DNA from 2 places in the Pontibacter sp. GD13 genome. Region 2 is predicted to be linked to the other one. Evidence: riboswitches for the same ligand, from Rfam matches in the RefSeq annotation. Region 2 holds a riboswitch; the other holds the start of a gene.
What was found. A riboswitch is a leader RNA that binds a small molecule or an ion and turns the genes downstream of it on or off. The one in region 2 is predicted to bind S-adenosylmethionine.

Region 1 (8,371 bases), on a different contig from region 2:
ATTATCCGTTCGGTACTGGCAGGGCAGGACACGCTTGCCCTGCTGCCCACGGGAGGGGGGAAATCGGTCTGTTTCCAGGTGCCGGCGCTGGCCATGGAGGGCCTTTGCCTGGTGGTAACGCCACTGATTGCCCTCATGAAAGACCAGGTGGAGCAGCTAAAGCGGCGCGGGGTAAACGCCGTGGCGATCTACTCGGGCATGAGCCGCCGCGAGATAGACGTGGCCCTGGATAACTGTGTGTATGGTCAGGTGAAGTTCCTCTACCTGTCCCCCGAGCGCCTGCTCACCGATATATTCCGGGAGCGTTTGAAAGGGATGAAGGTGAACCTGTTGGCTGTAGATGAGGCGCACTGCATCTCGCAGTGGGGGTATGATTTCCGGCCGCCCTACTTACAGCTGGCCCAGCTGCGCGACGCGCTGCCCGCTGTGCCCGTTATCGCCCTGACCGCCACCGCCACCGAGCAGGTGCAGCTGGATATACAGGATAAACTGAAGTTCACGAAACTGAATGTGTTTCAGAAAAGCTTCGCCCGGTCAAACCTGTCGTATTCCTGCCTGGCAACCGAGGATAAGACCGGGCGACTGCTCGGGATTTTGCAGCGCATGCCGGGGCAAAGCATCGTGTATGTGCGCAGCCGCAAGCAAACCCTGGAAATGGCCCGGTTCCTGCAAAGCCGGCGCATCGCTGCCGCCGCTTACCACGCCGGCCTGAAGTTTGAGGAGCGGAGCCAGGTGCAGCAAGCCTGGATAGCGGACAAAGTGCGGGTGATGGTGGCCACCAATGCCTTCGGGATGGGGATCGACAAAGCCGACGTGCGCCTGGTGGTGCACCTCGACCTGCCCGAGAGCCTGGAGGCCTACTACCAGGAGGCAGGGCGCGCAGGCCGGGATGAGCGCTATGCCTATGCCACCCTGCTGCTGGCCCCCAACGACACGGCCGAACTGCTCCGTAAAGTGGAGGAGGCCCACCCCCCCGCGGAGTTCATCCGGAGGGTATACCAGTGCCTGGCAAACTATTACCAGCTGGCCGTAGGCAGCGGCTTTATGAGCAACTTTGATTTCGACCTGGCCGCTTTCTCCAAAAACTATAAACTGCCGGCCCTGCAGGTGCACCATGCTATCAAAAGGCTGGAGTCGGAGGGGTACATTCAGCTAAACGAAAGTTACTACGCGCCCTCGCGGTTGCTTATACTTTTAGAGAATACCGCGCTATACGACTTTCAGCTGAAACACCCCGACCACGACAAGCTGATACAGCTGATCCTGCGGGTGTACGGGGGCGAGGCACTGACCACATTTGTGAAGGTATCGGAGAAGAAAATGGCCCTGCAGCTGCGTGTGCCGGAGCAGGAGTTGCGGCGCAAGCTGGAGTACCTGCAAAAGCTACAGGTGCTGGCCTACGAGCCCCAACGCGATTCGCCACAGCTAACCTTTACCAAACCCCGGGAAGGCGCCACCACCTTGCCCCTTGACACCACCAAACTGAACCGGCTGCGTAAGCGGGCACAGGAGCAGGCCAAAGAAATGACGCACTACGTTGCATCCACCACCAGGTGCCGCACCCAGTTGCTCCTGGAATATTTTGGCGAGGTATCGGATACCCGCTGCCGGGTGTGCGATTTTTGTCTGGAAGCGCGTAAAAAGGAGAAGGCAGCGCAGGAGGGAGCGCATCTCCGGGTGAAGCTTCTGTCACTGCTACAGGCAAAGCCCTGCCTGCCCAAAGAACTGGTGGCGGAGTTTGAGCCAAAGCACGCTGAAACAGTTTCCGACCTTATCCGGGAGTTAGTGGACGTGGGGCAGCTAAGGTATACTGAAAGCGGCAAGCTGGAAGTGAATGCGTAGCACCTACTAGCGTTTTGCCTTGTAATTATGCTACCGGCAGATGCCTGTAATGACCTGACTAATAAAATACTCCCTTCTCCTGATACGGGCGAATAACAAGTGTTTGGAGACTGTGAAACAGCGGCGGCAAGCAAAAAACCCCTGCTTCCAAAGGCTGCAGGGGTTCCAGGTAAGATTATTTAGTTGTTTGGTGTATGGCTGGTAGAAGTTCCGTTTAGCCTGCCGCAGAGAAAGAGTGCGCCTTGATCACTGCGTCCGAGAACCTTTCCATCTCCTCTAGCTGCGGGCTGCACTGTAACAGAAAGAAATCTACTCCCACGGCCTCAAATTCTGCGATCCTGTCCTGCACCTGGGCCGGTGTGCCCACCAGGCCGGAGCGTAAGCCGCGGTTAGACACAGAATACTCTTCCAATGAGAGTTGCCCTTCCAACTGGGTGTTTGCCACCCACTGCTGATAGTTGTCGAAGCCAGCGGCTGAGTTCTTCACATCCGTTATCCGCGCAAGTTCCTTTTTAACTTCCCTTTCGCTGTCGCGCACTATACTGTAAGCGGCCACACCATACTTCATCGGGGGCAAGCCTTTCGCCTCTCTTCTAGCTCGCATTGTAGCGATGCGTTTGCCGATAAGCTCCGGGGAGTCGCCATGCATCACGTAGCCATCGCATTGCGAAGAGATAAGCGACTTGGCGGCCTCTGACTCGCCACCGGCATAAATAAAGGGGCGTTTCACGGGCTTGGGCTGCAGAATGTTGTCCTCTACTTTATAGTAGTTGCCTTCGTAGGTCAGGTGGTCCTTCTCCCACACGCTGGTTACCACGTCCAGCCATTCCTTTGTGCGGGCGTACCGGTCGTCGTGCTGCTCGAAGTGGATGCCATACTTTGTTGCCTCATCGCGCCACCACGAGGAAACCACGTTGAGCGAGAGCCTGCCGCCGCTGATGTTGGCAATGTTTGCGGCTTGTTTGGCCAGTATGGCCGGGTTGTGAAAGGTAGGCCGCACCGCCACCATTATTTCAAGTTGCTCAGTAACGGCAGCCAGTGCCGCCGCCGTGGACCAGGCGTCCAGTGAGGGGGCTTCTTTCCCTTTGATGTCGTTCAGGTAAAGCTCAGCGATCAGGGAGAGGCTATAGCCCCAGTCTTCACTTTTCTGCGCCAGTTTTTTCACATACTCCCAGGTAGGGGCCATGCCCTCGTCAGGCACATTGCGGAGCCAGCCTCCAAAAACGGGTAACCAATATCCAAACTGCATAATTACACCTCCTCTAGTTTAAGTTGCGCTTTCTTTTCCAGATAGTCCACTAGGCGAGCGTGCGGATTAAAGCCGATCACGTGCACGGCATCCGCCACAAAATTGGAGAGGGCGTTTACGTCGTAGTAGTAAATCTGCCCGTCACGGTCATCCACGATGTACTCAATGCCACCCACGTCGATGCCAGCCGACTGCACTATGCGCTCGATGGCTTCAATCACTGCCTGATCCGGTGTGAAGGCTTCTACCCGCATGCCGTTTTTGGGTGCGTCCAGGGCGCAGGCGTTACGCACCAATTCCTTGCCAGCAGTGGTCTGGCATATATCGGCAGGGCACAGGTTAAAGCTGTCGCCATCGGTATACACTTTAATGGCATAGAGGTATTTGCCGCTAAGGGTCTCTACCCGACTAATGTGCCCGCCGCGTGCAGGAATAAACTCCTGCACCAGTGCGGTGTGGTCTATACCAAGCTGCACGCTGCCTTCGGCAACCGCAGAGGCCAGATCAGCCGCCGAGTCGTAACGCACAATACCGGCACCACTTCCGCCAATGTTGGCTTTTACCACCACGGGGTAGCGCAACCCGTCCGCTGCTTTCACCGCCTGCGCAGCATGGTTTATCACCCTGGTCTTTGGGTAGGGCAGGCCCAGCTGCTGCAGCAAAACAAGCTGCAGTGCCTTAGAGGCTTCATTTTGAAAGGCCTTGTAGCCGTTTATTACCGGTACCCCCCTGGCTTCTAAGTGTGCCAGCAGGTTTAGGGTGTAAAAGATGCCATTCTCGTTCTGGCGCAGATAAGCAGATGGGCTCATGCGGTTGAAGAACGCACTGTAGGGTGGCTCTTCTTCTGCCACATCAAACTGATGCACGGCCGCATTCAGGCGCACATAAGGGATGCCACGCGCATCCAACTCGTTGAAGAGCGGCTTAAACCACTCTGGGTGCTCATAAAAAATGGCGATAGGTTTTATAGATGATCCTGATGACATAATTCTGATTTTTAAAGGTACAGGTATGAAAGTATAGGTGCGGCATGGCACCTTTTAATGTATCTAACAGGGGTAAAGGGTAAATAGAAGGCAGTTGTCAGCCAACCCCATTATAGAAATGGGCATGGCAGAAAATTGCGATGCTTCTGCTGAAAGCAAAAAAATTAGTAACCCGGGGAAAACGAATAGGGGCTGCCACTGCTGATTTAGCGCAGGGCGAGCGTTACCTGTTTGCTACTGGACTAGCAACAACAGCAACAATAACAAGTAAAAGCAAGCGAATTAGAAACAACGCCAAAGAATGTTTGGTTGTAAGCGGCTACCGGTTTGGCAGGAAGTAGAGGTGATGAATTTTTCATTTTTGTGAATTTATATCCCCTAATAATTTTAGGCAGGAATTAGCACCTGGTTTGAAACTGGTTGCTAGAAGTTCATAGAGCCTGTTCTCTCCCTTCTTCTTTATAAATCAAATACGTGTGAGGGTAATTGATTTTACTGTCACAAATGTCGGGGTAGATTTTTACAAATCCAAATTTATCGAATAAAATAATGTAGGTACATAAACATGCGTAGGCTTTTTTACCTGCCCGGGTTTTGCAGGAGCTCTTGCGGCCTATAAACTTTTCCGCCAAAAATAACGGCGTGTATCTTTTGCGTATTCCGGATGTTCTCCAGCGGATTCCCGTCCAGCAGCACCAGGTCGGCTGCTTTGCCAACTTCTACGGTGCCATACTGCTGGCTGCGTTTCCAGAAGGTGGCCCCGTTTACGGTGGCAGTGCGCAGCGCCTGTGCCGGCGTTAGGCCGGCTTCTACCAGCAGCTCCAGTTCTTTGTGCAGCGATTGGCCGGGGTACACATAGGAGTTAAATGCACCGGCATCGGAGCCGGCCAGTATGGTAACTCCGGCTTGCTGCATGGCGGGCACCATGGAATGAAACCGGGCATTCAGCTCATGCCTGAACTGCACCGCTTCCGCTGTCTGGCTTTTGGCGCTCCTGATCCTGCGCTCGTAGGTTTTAACGATGCCCTTGCCGATGTAGGGCAGCAAGGAGTCGTTGCTGTGGTCTTCATACTTTAACTCGTCGAGCACGCGGCTGATGTATAAAGTCGGCACAACGGCGGTGTTTTTCCGGACCATCTGCTCAAACGTTTGTTGTGCCACGGCAGGGTCGTACGTGTCGTAGAGCAGGTGCAGCGCCTCGTAAAAGCCGATGGGTTTATTTGTGGTCTGGCTGGCCACGATGGCCTGTGTAATACTGTCTTCTTTGGCAGAACCTGCTTTAAAGGCATAGTACAGATGCTCGGTGGCATCCAGGCCCAGGTCAATGGCATCGCCGAGCTTAATGGTGAAAGGCATGTGCCCTGACACCTGCATGCCGCGTTTCTCTGTTTCGGCCACGATCGCCAGAAAAACATCACCGGAAATAGTGCTGTCGTAGATCTTCACAAAGTCCACGCCCAGCTTCTGGAGCGAGTCAACGGCTGCCGGCACCTCTGCCACGGTGGCAACCTCAATAGAGCCCTCCCAGGTCGGGTTCGGCCCGTCCAGTTTTGGGCCCGCTGAAATAATGTGAGGCCCCACCAGTTTGCCGGCTTCAATCTGGCTTTGCCACCGGCGAATGGCCGGGTACAGGTCGCCGCCGGCGTCGCGCACGGTGGTAATGCCGTTAGCAATATACAATGGAAGCAGCTGCTTGTTCTCCTCCTCCAAATCCGCGCCGCCGCGCAGGTGAATGTGATTGTCCCAGAGGCCGGGTATCAGGTATTTGCCCGTTGCGTTCAGCGTGGTAGCGGCTTTATACTTTACTCGTGAGTCGCTGCCGGTAATGTTCTGAATGACGCCATCCTGCACTACCAGTGTCTGGTTCGGGCGCACCTGGCCTGCCTCCACATCCACAACATGCGCGTGCGTGATCAGGAGGTCGGCGGTACTGGTATTGGCGGCGGAGCAGCCGGCCAAGAGGCTAAATATGGCCAGGAACAGGCACACAGAGGGAAACTTTTGCATGAGTCAGTTCTAAAGTTTAGGAGCGTTTTCGCAGTTTATACGGGCCCTTTGCAGTATTTGCTGTATTGGCAAGTTTTGCTACAGGCCCTTCTTTTGCCTGCGCAGCACAAAAAGGTACAGACTTTCCACTTTCTCGCGGGCCCAGGGGGTTTTGCGCAGGAAAGTGAGGCTTGATTTTATGCTTGGGTTGCTTTTAAAGCAGTTCAGGTTGATCTTGGTGCTCAACTCCTCCCAGCCGTAATAAGCCACCAGGTGTTCCAATATGGCTTGCAGTGTGATGCCGTGTAGCGGGTTGTTTTTCTGTTTTTCTTCCATAAGCGTAGGTGCAAATTTACGAAATTATCCCGTGTGGGGGATACAAAAGTGATTCGGCATTAGCTGGTGCTTTATACAGAACAGGTAATAAAGGTACCACGACGAATTTTAATCCCAACTGGCCATACTTCATACTTTTTTGCTAAGCTTCGGTAAGTTGCTTTCCCGGTGGTGCAGCGGGTTTTACCTCACCCCAGCCCTCTCCTTAAAAGGAGAGGGAGCGATTTTGATTTGATCTCTATACAACCTAGGTTGAGGTAGTAGATATGCATGGAAGATGTAAACCCACCCCTAACCCCTCCGAGGAGGGGAATTACATGCACGAGTAAAACTCCCCTCCTCGGAGGGGTGGGGTGGGTTGATCGCAACCTGAATTGAATGAGAAATGTGATGGTTGTGGCATCGGTGAGTGTTTGCGATGGTTAACCGCAACCTGGGTTTAATAAAAAATTAGATTGGTTTTTTTTAAAGTGCTTGGTTAAGGTATTCCACCTGCTTTAGCACACAGGCCGGGCTAAAAAGGCTGGCTTATGGCTTGGGTTTGTTAAATATGCCTTATATTGATAGTCAATTTGACTGCTGTGCTGTGGCTCAGTAAATAATCTTACTTCATTTAATTAAAGTATAAAACAGCGTATACATGTTAAAAACCTACAAGGCGGTAAGCTTAGGATTACTGCTGGCCCTTACCCAGGCTTCGTGCTCCAGCACCCAAACCGCCACTTCTTCCAAAGGGGAGATAGCCAAAAAGGAGGAGACGGAAAAGCCGAAACCAGCCTCTAAAAACGGCATGAAACCGTATACTGAAGTCATAACCAAAGGCGCTGCCTCCGATGCCGGTGTGTTTACGGTGCACAAGGTAGCCGACAAGTTTTATTACGAGATTCCGGACACCTTGCTGAACCGTGATTTTCTTTGGATCAGTCGGTTTGCCAACCTGCCTGCGGGCCTGGGCGGCGGGTATGTGAACGCCGGATCATCGGTAAACGAGCAAATGGTGGTGTGGCAGAAGTTCGACAACAAGATCGTGCTTAAAACAAAATCCTACAGCGCCGTGGCCGCCGACTCGCTGCCGATCAACCTGTCGGTGCAGGCCAACAATTACCAGCCTACCCTGTATGCCTTCGATATTGCCGCTTTGTCAAAAGACTCCAGTGGCTATGTGATCGACGTGACGAAGTTCTTTTTGAGCGATATCAAAGCGATCAGCGGCCTGGATGCCGACATGCGCAAGAACTACAAGGTGAGCAAGCTGGACGAGAACCGGAGCTTTATCAACAGTATGAAGAGCTTTCCGCTGAACATCGAAGTGAAGCAGGACTTTACCTACGATGCCGCCGAGCCGCCATCCAATTCCAATACAGGGGCCATCAGCCTGATGATGAACCAGTCGATGGTGTTGCTGCCCAAAGTGCCGATGCAGGCCCGCCTGAACGATGACCGCGTGGGCTACTTCAACATCAAGCAGATCGACTATGGCTCTGAAGCCTATAAAGCGGATGAGAAATCGTATATCCGTCGCTGGCGGTTAGAGCCAAAGGATGTGGCCGCCTACAAGCGCGGCGAACTGGTGGAGCCGATCAAGCCGATCGTGTATTACCTGGATCCGGCAACGCCCGAGAAACTAAGGCCCTACATTAAAGCCGGGGTGGAGCAATGGAACAAAGCCTTTGAGGCCGCAGGTTTCAAAAACGCCATACTGGCCAAAGACCCGCCAACAGTTCAGGAAGATCCTGATTTCAGCCCCGAGGATGTGCGCTACTCCGTTATCCGGTACGTGGCCAGCACAACGCGCAACGCCGTGGGGCCCAGCGTGTCCGACCCGCGCTCCGGCGAGATCATTGAAAGTGACATTATCTGGTACCACAACCACCTGCGCTCTTACCGCAACCGCTATTTACTGGAAACCGGGGCCGCCAACCCGACAGCCCGCTCGCTGAACACACCCATGGACGACCTGGGCGAGATGATG
Region 2 (8,371 bases):
GTACTTCTGCCACTTTTCGTACCGATTCAGATTTCCCCATGGAATAATAATGCAGGCAGGGGACGCCAAATTCCATCAGCTCTTTGGATTGCTGAATAGCCCACTCCACGCCTACCTGAGCCGCTGCCTTGTTATCCGCGCATGCCTCCACGGCATCCGCCAGGTCGCAGGGTATTTCGATGTGGAAGTAGCTGGGCAGCACCGTAAGTTGCGAAAGGGTGGTCAGGGGCTTTAAACCCGGAATGATGGGCACCGTGATGCCTTCTTCGCGACAGCGGTTCACAAAATCAAAGTATCGCTGGTTCTCAAAAAACATTTGCGTCACGATGTATTCGGCGCCCAGTTCTATCTTCTTCTTCAGCCACCGCAGATCCGACTTCAAATTTGGCGCTTCGAAATGCTTCTCCGGATAACCCGCTACCCCAATGCAGAAGTCGGTGCAGCTGTTGCTTACCTGCTCATCGTCCAGGTAACAGCCGTTGTTCATGTCTACCACCTGCTCTATCAGCTCAGAAGCATAATTGTGGCCGTTCGGCTCTGGCACAAAACGTTGCTCACTTTTCACGCAATCACCACGTAGTACCAGCACGTTGTCTATACCCAGAAAGTGCAGGTCGATCAGGGCGTTCTCTGTTTCTTCTTTGCTAAAGCCTCCGCAGATCAGGTGCGGCACAGTATCTACCTTATAGTGGTTTTGGATAGCGGCGCAAATACCAACAGTTCCCGGGCGCTTTCGTGTCGTGATCTTCTCCAACAGCCCATTCTCCCGCTGCTTATACACATACTCCTCCCGATGGTACGTTACGTCGATAAACGGCGGTTTAAACTCCATTAGTGGGTTGATGTGGTTAAACAAGGTTTTCATGTTCTCGCCTTTCAGCGGAGGCAGTATCTCAAAAGTGAATAGCGTTTTGTCGTTAGCGTTTTTGAAGTGGTCTGTTACTTTCAATTTATTTTAAATTGTTAGATTGCTAAATTGTTAAATGGCTGGTTCGCATTACCTTGTCTAACCACCCCTAGCCCCTCCTTAGCCAAGGCGGGGGATTTATACCTATTACTTGAATCTCTATAGCTCATAGTTTGTGCTACTGCATTCGAAAGTCTCCAGCTATACTACTTGAAGTATACCCATCAAACCACCTGCTTTGCTACCGGCTTTGGCTCATAGTTCAGGTTTGGCGACAGCCAGCGCTCCAGCTCTTCTTTTGGCATATTCTTGCGCTGTGCAATATCAGCCACCTGGTCTTCACCAATCTTACCTAAGCCAAAGTAGCGCGACTCAGGGTGCGAGAAGTATAAGCCGCTTACTGAGGCCGCCGGGTACATCGCCAGGTTTTCGGTAAGTATAACCCCTGACGTTCTTTCTGCATCAAGCAGGTTAAACAGCGTAACCTTTTCGGTGTGGTCCGGGCAACCCGGATAACCCGGTGCCGGTCGAATTCCTCTGTACTGCTCCTTTATCAGACCTTCATTGTCCAGTTGCTCTTCCGGTGCATATCCCCAGAGCTCACGGCGCACCTTCTGGTGCATCAGTTCTGCAAATGCTTCGGCCAGACGATCTGCCAGCGCTTTTACCATAATGGATTTGTAGTCATCGTGCTCGGCTTCGTATTGTTCTATAAGCTTCTCGATGCCAAAGCCAGCCGACACGACAAAGCCTCCTATGTAGTCTGGCAGGTCTGTGTCTTTAGGGGCTATAAAATCAGAGAAGGCCAGGTTAGGCACATTGCCACCCTTCTTCCCCTGCTGCCTCAGCGTATGGAACTCAGTGACAACGTTTCCACGCGCATCATCAGCGTAAACTTCAATGGTGTCATCAGCCTCTACGTTGGCAGGGTAAAACCCAACCACGGCACGCGCTTCCAGCAACTGCTTTTCCACAATGTCTTTCAACATTTCCTGCGCATCGGCAAACAGTTTGGTTGCTTCTGCACCCAACTCAGGGTCGTTAAGAATTTTCGGGTATTGCCGCCTCAGCTCCCAGGTATGGAAGAACGGTGTCCAGTCGATGAAAGGGATGATCTCGGAGAGTGGATAATTCGTAAATGTTTTGTTGCCGATAAAGCTTGGTTTTGTTGGGCGTGTAGCTTGCCAGTCTACTTTAAACTTATTTGTACGAGCATCTTTTATACTTACAAAAGCACGGTCTTTGGTTCGGTTATGGTGATCTTCGCGCAGCTTCTCATACGCTGCTTTTATCTCAGCTATGTAGCTTTCTTTGTTGCTGCCAAGCAAGCTGCTCACTACCGTTACGCTACGCGAAGCATCATGCACGTGCACAACCGGCCCACTGTATTGCGGCGCTATTTTTACAGCCGTATGAACCCGCGAAGTAGTAGCCCCACCAATCAGCAACGGAATTTTCATGCCTCGTCGCTCCATCTCCTGCGCCACATACACCATTTCATCCAAAGATGGCGTGATCAAACCACTTAAGCCGATAATATTTACCTGCTGCTTTTGGGCTTCCGTCAGAATCGTATCCAGGTGCACCATCACGCCCAGGTCTATTACCTCATAATTATTACAGGCCAACACAACACCCACAATATTCTTCCCGATATCGTGTACATCACCCTTTACAGTAGCCATCAGTATTTTACCTTGCGAAGAAGAGGAGGAGCCAGCCTTTTCCGCCTCCATGTACGGCAGCAGGTAAGCTACAGACTTTTTCATGACACGGGCACTTTTTACCACCTGCGGCAGGAACATCTTACCTGCTCCAAACAGATCTCCGACAACAGACATACCTGCCATCAGCGGGCCCTCGATCACATCAAGGGTTTTGGCAGCTTTCTGACGGGCTTCCTCAGTATCCTCTTCAATGTACTCTACAATACCTTTTACCAGCGCATGCTTTAAGCGCTCCTCCACGGGGGCCTCGCGCCAGGCACTGTCAGCTGCTGTAGCTGTTTTGCCTTTTCCTCTGATCGTTTCAGCGTAGGCGACCAGTTTCTCGGTAGCTTCAGGATGACGGTTAAAGATGACGTCTTCAATAAGATCACGGAGCTCTTCCGGAACTTCTTCATAAATGCCAAGCATGCCGGCGTTCACAATTCCCATGTCCATACCGGCCTGGATCGCATGATACAGGAAAACGGTGTGCATGGCCTCACGTACGGCATCGTTACCCCGGAAGGAGAAAGACAGGTTACTTACACCGCCGCTTACCTGTGCGTGCGGCAGGTTGGCTTTTATCCACTTTACCGCCTCCATGTAATCAACGGCATAGTTATTATGCTCTTCTATACCTGTGGCAATAGCCAGTATGTTCGGGTCAAAAATGATATCCTGGGGCGGGAAGCCAACCTCATCAACCAGTATGCGGTAGGAGCGCTCGCAGATCTCAATACGACGCGGCAGCGTATCTGCCTGCCCCTGCTCATCAAAAGCCATTACTACCACAGCGGCTCCATACTGCCGCACCTTGCGGGCCAGTTTCCTGAAAGCATTTTCGCCTTCTTTTAAGCTGATGGAGTTAACAATGCTTTTTCCTTGTACACACTTCAATCCAGCTTCGATCACGCTCCATTTAGAGGAGTCGATCATAATTGGCAACCTGGAAATGTCCGGTTCGGAAGCTATCAGGTTAAGAAAGTTTGTCATGGCCTGCTCCGAATCGAGCATCCCTTCATCCATGTTCACATCAATGATCTGCGCCCCGCCTTCTACCTGCTGCTGCGCTACCGATAGGGCTTCCTCAAATTCTCCGTTCACGATCAGGCGCGAGAATTTTTTAGAACCTGTCACGTTGGTACGTTCGCCAATATTTACAAATAGTGTTTCAGGAGTGATGGTGAGGGGTTCGAGGCCGCTGTAACGTGGGAGAGGGGGAACCGGTGAGGGAATATGCGGCTTATACTTTTGAACAAGATCGGAGATAACTCTGGTGTGCATAGGCGTAGTGCCACAACAACCACCAAGAATATTTACTAGGCCTTCCTTCAGGTACTCCTCCACGATACCACCCATCTGCTCGGCTGTTTCGTCGTAGCCGCCAAAGGCATTGGGCAAACCGGCATTTGGGTAGGCGCTGATGTAACAGTCAGAAATACGCGCCAGCTCCTGTATATGTGTTTTTAGTTGGCGGGCACCCAGTGCACAGTTGAAGCCAACACTTAAGATGTTCGCATGCGCGATAGAGTTCCAGAAGGCTTCCACTGTTTGACCGGACAGGGTACGGCCACTGGCATCGGTAATAGTACCGGATACCATGATCGGAAGCTCTTTACCACCATCCTGCACGTACTGCTGTATGGCAAACAGGGCGGCTTTACAGTTCAGGGTGTCGAATACGGTTTCTACCAGCAACAGGTCAGAGCCGCCATCCACCAGGCCGCGCACCTGCTCATAGTATGCCTCTACCAGTTGATCGAAGGTAACGGCGCGGTATCCGGGGTTATTTACGTCCGGAGAGAGAGAAGCGGTCCGGTTTGTCGGACCAATGGCGCCTGCCACAAAGCGGGGTCTGCCAGCCACTTTTGCCTCTATTTCATCTGCTGCCTCACGCGCTATTTTGGCTGATTCGTAATTCAGTTCATACACCAGGTCTTCCAGGTGATAATCGGCCATGGCTATACTGGTTCCGCTGAAGGTATTTGTTTCTACAATATCAGCTCCGGCCTCTAAATACTCGGCATGTATGGATTTAATGATATCGGGGCGGGTAATTGAAAGCAGGTCATTGTTACCTTTCAGATCACCTGGATGATCTTTAAAACGTTCGCCCCTGAAATCTTCTTCTGTTAGCTTGTAGCGCTGAATCATGGTGCCCATCGCGCCGTCAAGCACTAAGATGCGTTCTTTCAGCAGTTGATAAATAGAATGGTTGTACTTCATGTCCGGTGTCTTTCTTCTCGTAAGTCTTCTGCATCAGCTTATCAAGAAGGACACCCTGCCGGGAGGATGGACATTCTTATCTTTTCCAGACGCTTGTTGCGGTTGGAAGGGAATTAGCACCAGGCTTTAACAAGGTTGCTAAGACGTCATCGGGCCCTATCCCTCGGTCTTTCTTGATAAGAAACTGTAAATTATATACATATCCGGTAAATACAAAATTTTGTTGCTCTGTACGCCTTTTTTCGTGCTATAAGTATATATAAACAGAAAGGGACACTATAAGTGTCCCTTTCCTACAGGATCTTTTTCGCTTATTAGCGAATCCGATCCTATGATAGTTTATACGTCCTCCAAAAAGGCCGGTTGCAGTAAAACCAATTTTACATAAAAAAGGGACACCTTTCGGTATCCCTTTTTTATTGCATCAACAGAGCTTGGAATTAAGCCTCTGCCGCTACTTTAGGTACTACAGAAACGTAAGAACGGTTCTTCTTCCCTTTTCTGAACGATACAACACCGTCTGTCAAGGCAAACAGCGTGTGGTCTTTGCCCATACCCACGTTTACACTTGGGTGGTGCGCAGTACCTCTTTGTCTTACAATGATGTTACCAGCAATGATATCCTGGCCACCGTAAATTTTAACACCTAGTCGTTTAGAATGCGACTCACGTCCGTTATTAGAACTACCGGCTCCTTTTTTGTGTGCCATCTTTTTTACTATTTAATTCAGGTTAGCGGGGCGTTGCCTGAAAAGATTTTACGATAATTTTCTTCTTACTGCTTAACCAATGCTCTCGATCAGGACCTTAGTGAAGTGCTGGCGGTGGCCATTCTTCTTGCGGTATCCCTTTCTTCTCTTCTTTTTGAAAATGATCACTTTGTCGCCTTTCACGTTGCCAAGGATTTTTCCAACCACTTTAACACCGCTAACGAAAGGAGCACCTAAAGTAATGCTTCCGTTATCATCAGTAAGAAGAACATTGGTGAACTCTACGGCGTCACCCTCATTGCCGGAAAGCTTGTTAGCGTAGATGAACATGCCGTTCTCTACTTTGGTCTGTTGACCTGCGATTTCTACAATTGCGTACATCAGCTTCAATGTATAATTTAAAATTAGTCTGCAAAAGTACGGCACAAATTTTAAATATGCAAAGGCTTGCTGCTTAATTTATTTGCACAACTATAGCTATAGATTACTGATATAGTAGATAACCAGTGGCCCGACCAGGCTGGATACTGTAACAAAAACAGAGATAAGTGGATGGTCGTGTTTTTTTAGCGGGCAAAGCCAGAAAGCATAACTCCAGCATACCATAACCCGAAAAGTGCAATCCAGCCTGCTACTGGTATATTCGCATAATACTCGCCGCTAAATGTTTGGTGGCCTATTTTATAGGATAGCGCCAGCACCCAGATTAATTTAGTGAATAGTCCCAGCAATGTTAAGCTATAACCTAATTGCTCTACTCTCTCCAGTATTTTAATGTGTCTTCTATCTGTTCGTTTCCCATAGTTACTTCAGTAATTATCAGAACACGAATACCATTACAACTATAAAGGTTATAAGCATCGCAGTAAACACAGCTTTCATAACAACCCTGGCTTTAGTAGGTTCATGCTTATGCCAGAAATATAACAAGAGCATAGTAAACACGGCAATAGCCAGCAATGTAACTTTGCCTGTAGTGGTTGCAATGGAATTGTTTCCAGCTATGTAATGAAAGTACAGCGTTACGGACAGAAATACCTGCGTTACCTGTAGTTTTCTTTTTAAAGATAAATTCATAGCTGTTTGTTGGTTCTGTCTAATTACAAAGCTGCAACTATAGATTTCTGATACAATAAATTGCCAGAGGACCGACAATACCTAACACTGTAAAGAAGATAGAAACAGGTGTGTGGTCATGCTTTTTGTAGCGGGCTAAACCTGAGAGCATAAAGCCGATATACCATAAGCCCAGCGTTACCACCCAAAACCATAGAGCAATTTCGTCCCGACGCCCTTCCAGATGAATCATGACATAGGAAAAATAAATCGGAACAGTCAACCATGTCAGAAGGTAACCTAACACCTCAACTTTACGCCACATTCTGATTCTGAGATCTTCAGCAAATTTATTCATTTTATAAAAATCGTCTAATGTTCAATAAATTATTGAGCAGATAATTAACTTTTGATGCAAGCGAATACTTATTTACACCCATTAATACATAATACATATTCTGATTCTATAATTTGAATATCTTGTACATAGTTAAAATAATAAATTGATCCACATACCGCTGCTGTGCATACTCCGCCTGTAGCTGCCCCTAAAAGCCCTAAACAGCTTCCAATTTTCCAAGCAGTATATGTAGCTGATCCACAAACAGCTGTTAAGCTTACCGCAAGATCCATTTCAGCTTTCCCCTTTTTTGAATTCCTTATAGTTTCACAAGCAGTTTGGCAACTTACGGTGCCACCACCGCCTCCTCCTGGTTGCTCAAGCTGGTCACCACCTCCTACGGTACCACCACCTCCACCCCAACACTCATTACAATTGTTAAAGGGACACTCTACACACACATCAAACGAAGCTACCCCAAAATCGAGTTTGTCAGCAGCAGCTTTATATGCCTTACTATAAACTTCTCTACTAACACTCCCTAAATCAATCCCTTTCAGTTTTAATTCTTCGTTCCGTTTACTAGTTTCAGATAAAAGCTCTGCAAATTCTTTTATGTCTTTAAATCCTAATTCACGAACAAGCACCAGAAAGTCAGCATTTGTTATATTTTTTTGATTGTGTATTGCTGCAACCTTTTTGAATTGTTGCTCGCGGGCCTGCTTGTTACCTAAAGTCTTTAGTTTATGATTTAATATACCAATTACTTTCTTATTAACTCTAACAGACTCTATAAAAGAAGTATCAGCAGCAAGATGTTCTGCTGAATATAAAGCATTTTGCGTGACATGATTAACATCATTACTACTGATAATAACAGGGGTTACCACGTCCTCATCGTTAGAAGAGCATTGAACAAATACTCCGCTTAAAGCTAATGAGGCAACTAATGCAATTTTTGAAATTAAGTGTTTCATTTTTTAGTATTGGATTGTTAAATAAATTGTCTTTCAATACTAATCATATATATATATATATATATATGCAAACATAATCTATAAAAGTTACAATATACTTATACACCAGCTACCTCACTCTGTTTGGGCCTTAACTATAGCCCAACATTACTCTAATGCATATCAGCAACAAGCACATCCCCACACACGTGTGGATAACATTGTTGACATCCACACGTGCATTTTATAAGCTAGTTAAAAACAGCCCCAATCAATTCAAAGTCAGAAACATAACCGCCAGCCAAGTAATCCACATTTTCAACATATACTGTATAAATCCCTGTCGCGGCTCCCACAAATTACTCATCAACTCCCGTTTTACACATACAGCAAACCCCAAATTTAAGCATGTATCTGGCTAAAACACCAGCAGATGACCAGAAAGAGCATTTATCACTGATTTATTGTTT

Region 1: linked by a shared signal. The riboswitch ahead of AC4BAN_RS11270 (ATP-grasp domain-containing protein) and the one ahead of metH (methionine synthase) in region 2 are both predicted to bind S-adenosylmethionine.

Annotation. Positions count from the first base shown of each region.
Region 1 covers NZ_JBYZMQ010000007.1:70,156-78,526, reverse strand. The annotation lists gene AC4BAN_RS11280 (RecQ family ATP-dependent DNA helicase) at 1-1,842, shown strand, start outside; gene AC4BAN_RS11275 (LLM class flavin-dependent oxidoreductase) at 2,057-3,091, opposite strand; gene AC4BAN_RS11270 (ATP-grasp domain-containing protein) at 3,094-4,077, opposite strand; SAM riboswitch class I at 4,444-4,545, opposite strand; gene AC4BAN_RS11265 (amidohydrolase family protein) at 4,657-6,084, opposite strand; gene AC4BAN_RS11260 (VF530 family protein) at 6,163-6,399, opposite strand; gene AC4BAN_RS11255 (zinc-dependent metalloprotease) at 7,040-8,371, shown strand, end outside.
Region 2 covers NZ_JBYZMQ010000003.1:86,000-94,370, reverse strand. The annotation lists gene metF (methylenetetrahydrofolate reductase [NAD(P)H]) at 1-949, opposite strand, end outside; gene metH (methionine synthase) at 1,132-4,839, opposite strand; SAM riboswitch class I at 4,913-5,022, opposite strand; gene rpmA (50S ribosomal protein L27) at 5,280-5,549, opposite strand; gene rplU (50S ribosomal protein L21) at 5,622-5,930, opposite strand; gene AC4BAN_RS06860 (hypothetical protein) at 6,664-6,963, opposite strand; gene AC4BAN_RS06855 (hypothetical protein) at 7,032-7,922, opposite strand.